DNA from 2 places in the Halioxenophilus aromaticivorans genome. Region 2 is predicted to be linked to the other one. Evidence: riboswitches for the same ligand, from Rfam matches in the RefSeq annotation. Region 2 holds a riboswitch; the other holds the start of a gene.
The links. A riboswitch is a leader RNA that binds a small molecule or an ion and turns the genes downstream of it on or off. The one in region 2 is predicted to bind thiamine pyrophosphate.
Positions count from the first base shown of each region.

Region 1 (3,091 bases), 2.5 Mb from region 2:
AATAAATTTACCTCGGCCAAAGTATGGTTGATGCAGGCGGCTCAGCTAGGCTACGCCCGCGTTGAATACAAGAAAGAACCCATCACCCAGTACTACGATAACGTGCGCGACCTAACGCATTCACTGAAAGCCTTGGGCGCGCGCAATGTGAATATCCGCAGTGCGGCCGGCCTGGGCGGGCGACAAAAAATTGCTGAGTTTACCCGGGCGTATGAAACGCAGCGCACTCAGCATGGTCTGCCGTTAAGTTATCAGGTTGATTATTTTATTTTGGAAAAGTAAATGGCGTTGCTGAAAAAAACTTATTTTGTCACCGGCACCGATACCGAGGTTGGTAAAACGTTTATCAGTTGCGCCATTTTGGCAAAAGCGGCGGAGCAAAAATTGGTTACCGGGGCATTAAAGCCTGTGGCTGCCGGCTGTCAGTTCGTCGATGGCGAGCTGCACAACGAAGATGCCATAGCTTTGCAGGCTCACTGCAATTTGCCGCTGCCGTACCAAACCATTAACCCAGTGGCGCTTAAAGAAGCCATTGCGCCGCACATTGCTGCCCAGCGTGAAGGCAAGCAACTGCAGGTGTCTCGCCTGGAAGGGTTCGCCCGTGGCGCCATGATGACGCCCGCCGACTTGTGGTTGGTTGAGGGCGCCGGCGGCTGGCTGGTGCCACTTAATCCGCGCGAGACCTTGGCGGATTTGGCTGTGGCCCTGGACACACCGGTGATTGTGGTGGTTGCCGTTCGCTTGGGGTGTATTAACCATGCGCTGCTTACCGTTGCTGCCATTCGTGCCCGCGGCTTAGCCGTGGCCGGCTGGGTAGCTAACTGCCCAGGTGAAAACGACCTGCAGCACAGCGCCAACCCGGCGCTATTGGAAAATATCGCCACGCTCAAATCACTGATGGGCGCGCCTTTACTGGGGCAGGTGCCGCAGTGCGATACGCCGGTCCAGGCCGCTCAATACTTGGATCTGGTGCCTCTTTGGCACTAAATAAACCAGTCCGCATGTTCCTCCTTGCCAGCTGTTTGGTTCACAAACTTTTCAATTGTTGTTGTAAATTAAAAAACCTTTGGTTAGACTTTTGCTCATTCGTAAGCGTCTTGTCGGGGTGCTTTTGTGTTTTAACCGGTTAATTTTAATTTCGGTTAAAACTCAGAGGCTGAGATGAAGTAGTCAAACCCGTCGCACCTGAACAGGTTAATTCCTGCGTAGGGAACAAGTGTTTAAGCTCGCGAGTGTGTTAAAAGCGTAATTTGATTTTGCTTGGCCCACGGGCCTTCATCTCAGCAGTTTTCTGTTGGTAGAACCGGGAGCGGCTTAGTTTTTTAAGGCCGATTAATCTCCAGGCTCTCTGTCATCAGGCTCTTGGGTCCTCAGGCTCCTAGTTCTCAGGCTCTTTGGGGGGGCCGCGCTAACACACTTACCGCCTTTCGCTTGGCCTCGGCATGTCGCATGTGTATCACTCTACCGGAGTTCACTCATGCCAAACAATGCCGAAACTGCCCTCGCTTCACCGTCTGTTCTTGCCAGCGCCGGGCCGCTGGAAAATTCCAAAAAAATCTTTGTAACTGCGCCGAATTCTGATGTGCAAGTCGCCATGCGCGAGGTGCACCTAGATCCCACGCGCTTGCCAAATGGCGATGTAGAGCAAAATCCGCCGGTGAAGATTTACGATACCTCCGGCCCCTACACCGATCCCACCGTTACTGTAGACGTGCGCCAAGGCCTGCCGTTGCATCGCAGTCAGTGGATTGCCCAGCGCAACGATACCGAGCAACTGGCCGAATTTAGCTCGCAGTACACACGCTTGCGAGGTGCCGATATCAGCATTGAAAACTGGCGCTTTCCCAATCCACCTAAGCCCAAGCGTGCCTTGCCCGGTAAAAATGTAACCCAGATGCACTACGCCCGGGCCGGTATCATTACGCCAGAAATGGAATACATTGCCGTGCGCGAAAACCTAGGCCGAGCCGAATTAACCGACGCCCAGGGCAAACCCGTGCAGTTGATTACCCCAGAGTTTGTGCGCGACGAAGTGGCTCTCGGCCGCGCGGTGATTCCGGCCAATATCAATCACCCAGAGTCTGAGCCCATGATTATTGGCCGTAATTTCTTGGTAAAAATAAACGCCAATATTGGTAACAGCGCGGTGTCTTCCTCGGTGGAGGAGGAGGTGGATAAATTGGTGTGGGCCACTCGCTGGGGCGGCGATACCGTAATGGATTTATCCACGGGTAATAATATCCACGAAACCCGAGAGTGGATTGTGCGTAATTCTCCGGTGCCCATCGGCACCGTGCCTATTTACCAAGCCTTGGAAAAAGTCGGCGGCATAGCCGAAGACTTAACCTGGGAAATTTTCCGCGATACGTTAATCGAACAAGCCGAACAAGGTGTGGATTATTTCACTATTCATGCCGGCGTGCTGTTGCGCTACGTGCCTATGACGGCCAAACGCGTCACCGGCATTGTGTCGCGCGGGGGCTCGATTATGGCGAAATGGTGTTTGGCCCACCACCAAGAGAATTTTCTCTACACCCACTTTGCCGACATCTGCGAGATTCTAAAACAATACGATGTCACCATCTCGTTGGGTGATGGCCTACGGCCTGGCTCCATAGCCGACGCCAACGACGAGGCCCAGTTCTCTGAATTAAAAACCCTGGGTGAATTAACCAAGATCGCTTGGCAGCACGATGTGCAGGTTATTATTGAAGGTCCTGGGCATGTGCCCATGCACAAAATTCAAGAAAACATGACTGAGCAATTAAAGCACTGCCATGAAGCGCCGTTTTATACTCTGGGGCCGTTAATTACCGATATATCGCCTGGTTATGATCACTTTTCTTCCGGGATTGGCGCCGCCATGATTGCTTGGTATGGCTGTGCCATGCTGTGTTACGTCACACCCAAAGAGCATTTAGGGTTACCCAACCGAGACGACGTGAAAGAGGGCATCATTGCTTACAGAATCGCTGCCCATGCAGCGGATTTAGCCAAGGGCCACCCTGCCGCGCAAATCCGCGATGATGCTCTATCCAAGGCGCGCTTCGAGTTTCGTTGGCAAGATCAATTTAATCTAAGCCTAGATCCA
Region 1 covers NZ_AP031496.1:1,287,435-1,290,525, forward strand. Annotated here, with positions in the region: gene bioC (malonyl-ACP O-methyltransferase BioC) at 1-282, shown strand, start outside; gene bioD (dethiobiotin synthase) at 283-987, shown strand; TPP riboswitch at 1,092-1,229, shown strand; gene thiC (phosphomethylpyrimidine synthase ThiC) at 1,478-3,091, shown strand, end outside.
Region 1: linked by a shared signal. The riboswitch ahead of thiC (phosphomethylpyrimidine synthase ThiC) and the one ahead of ACGHM3_RS16120 (TonB-dependent receptor domain-containing protein) in region 2 are both predicted to bind thiamine pyrophosphate.

Region 2 (3,091 bases):
TTCTTTACGGCGCGCTTGGCTTGCCAATCAAACTCACCGGCAACGGCTTTAATCAGGATATCAACAGCGGCGGCTTTTAATTGCTCACCAGAGACCACAGAATCTACAGCACCATCGGCTAGTGCCTTGGGCGCTTTTTTGTCTGCGCCGGTGGCAATCCAATCTACCGCGTTGTCGACTCCAATCAGTCGCGGCAGACGGGTAGCGCCGCCAAAACCGGGGAAGATACCCAGCTTAGTTTCTGGCAAGCCGATTTTGGCGTTGTCTGCCATCACACGAAAATCACAGGCCAAACACACCTCTAATCCGCCGCCCAGGGCTATGCCGTTGATGGCAGCCGCGGTGGGAAATGGCAAATCTTCTAGCGCGTTAAAGATATTGAAATTGACAGCTTCAATATGCTTCACCAACTCCTCTTTGGGAGCCGAGAACATGGCGCCAAACTCTGTGATATCGGCGCCGACAATAAAGCCATCTTTGGCGCTGGTGACAACCAAGCCTTTGACACTGGCATCGCCGGCCAGTGACTCGACGGCGGCTTGCAGTTCATCCAGTGTGGTTTTATCGAATTTATTAATGGCTTCGTTGGGCCGGTCGAAACACAACTCGGCAAAGCCATCGGCAAGTGGTTTTACGGACAAAACGGTTCCCGCAAACATGTAACCTACCCCTTTTGGTTTTGATATTAAGTAGAAAGCCGGCACAGTCTAATACGACAGTACTTGGACAATATATGACTATTTAGCTCATTCTAGGTTTAATTTCCGGAGAAATTAATCACTTTAACCTCTTTGCAGGATTTATTTTACGCACATCGAATAGATACGGTACGGTTTGTATCCCATACTAATAGATGCCTAGGCCGCAACCACTAAGTTAGGCGAAAAAGCGCCGTTTTGACCTAACACTTTCGCCTACCATGCCCTAAGCCATTGAATTTGCATGCTTTAACAAGGCTCAGAGTCGTCTTTTGTTGGCAACTCCCTCCTCGCAAATGCAGTACGGACAAGAAGCAATCCGCTCTATTTGTGGCTTTTTTATTCACAAACGCTACAATGGCCGCCAATCCTAAGGGGTGGCTCCCACCAGAGCCTGAGATGTGTAACACGAACCCTTATGACCTGATCCGGTTAATGCCGGCGTAGGGATAGGAATCTCTGGTTTTCCCACCTGTGCCCCATCGTTACCGGGTCTCCTCAAATGTGTGTTTATTTTTGGAGGCTCTACATGCAACGCCCACACGCTTTATTTACCCTGGCCCTGCTGCCAGCAGCTCTGTCCATCCCTGTTTACGCTCAACAGGCCGAAACCGCCATTGCCGAAATCGTGGTTACCGCCGATTTGCGCGGCAGTGAACAAATTGATATTCCCGCCAGTGTCAGTATTTATAACCAAGTGGATTTACAACGCCAATCCATTAGCCACTTGGAACAAGTTATCGCCCAAACCCCTAACATGAATTTTGCCAGTGGTGCCTCTCGCGGCCGCTTCTTACAAATTCGCGGTATAGGCGAGCGCGGCCAGTTTATTGAACCGGTCAATTATTCCGTAGGCGTATTAGTAGACGGCATTGATTTCACCGGCATCAGCACCGCAATAACCAGCCTCGATGTGCAACAAATAGAAATCCTCCGCGGCCCCCAGGGCACCGTGTATGGCGCCAATGCACTAGCCGGATTGGTTAACGTGCGCAGCAACCCGGTGGCGGATGAATTTGCCGCAGAAATTGCCGGCCAGTTCGGCGAATACGACACCGCCAACCTCAGTGGCGTCGTCAACTTGCCATTGGCCGATGGCCTCGGGTTACGCCTTGCCGCGCAACAAAACAACAGCGACGGCTACCGCGACAACGCCTACTTAAACCGCGACGACACCAACGAATTAGACGAAACCAACCTGCGCGCCACTCTACACTGGCAAGCCAGCCGCGCCTTGAGCTTTAACTGGACTACCTTCTACGCCGATGTCGACAACGGCTACGATGGCTTCAGCCTGGATAACACATGGGAAACCTACTCCGACCAGCCGGGCCGCGACACGCAAGAAACTGTAGCCACCTCATTAACCGCACAGTATGAGCTGGACAATGGCGGCAAGCTCATCGGCAGTTTTAGCACCGCCGATTCTGACATCGAATACAGTTACGACGAAGATTGGGTTTATGTCGGTATCTGTGAAAATACCGCCTGTGATTTCGACCTCTGGGGATTTGATTGGGAGTATTCCTCATTTGACCAATACCTACGCGATAATCACAACAACGCGCTGGATTTACGTTTTATATCTGGCCCCGGCGACACCCAGTGGGTAGCAGGCTTTTATTACCGCGACCAAACCGAAGAATTGGAGCGCGTGTACACCTACGCCAGCGACAACTTTATCAGTGAATTCGACACAGAAAACCTCGCTGTTTACGGCGAAATTCAACAGGCGGTGAGTGACCAATTGAGTGTTACCTTCGGGCTGCGCTGGGAAAGCCAAGAGGCCAACTACTCGGATAACACCGATGTGGCTTTGGATTCTGATGACGACACCTGGGGTGGCAAGCTAGCGCTGAGCTTCCAAATGAATGACGATCATACGCTTTATGGTGTTCTGTCACGCGGCTATAAATTCGGCAGCTTCAACCCAAACGATGCCATTGCGCCGGAGTTTCGCCAGTACGACCCGGAGTATCTCAACAACTATGAAATTGGTTTAAAGAGCAACCTGGCGGGCGGCCGAGTTTTTGCGCAGGTAGCGTTATTCTGGCAAGACAGAGAAGACGTGCAAATCAGCACCAGTGAGGTTAACTGTGCGCCGGCTGGCTTCCCGTGTACCTTTGATGATTACCTGAACAACGCCGGCAAAGGCGCCACCTACGGCCTGGAAGCGCAAATCGATGCGCAACTGAATAATATCGTTACCCTCTACGGTAGCCTTGGCCTAATGGAGAGCGAATACAAAGACTACATCAGCTTTAACCACGTTGACGCCGACCCAGAAAATAATATCGGAGTGAACCTGGATGGCCATGAACTACCCCAGGCTCCTAGCTACACATTTACCGTGGGTACAGAAGTCGCCTTTACCGATAATCTACTATTGGATA
Region 2 covers NZ_AP031496.1:3,754,181-3,757,271, forward strand. Annotated here, with positions in the region: gene fadB (fatty acid oxidation complex subunit alpha FadB) at 1-659, opposite strand, end outside; TPP riboswitch at 1,062-1,165, shown strand; gene ACGHM3_RS16120 (TonB-dependent receptor domain-containing protein) at 1,228-3,091, shown strand, end outside.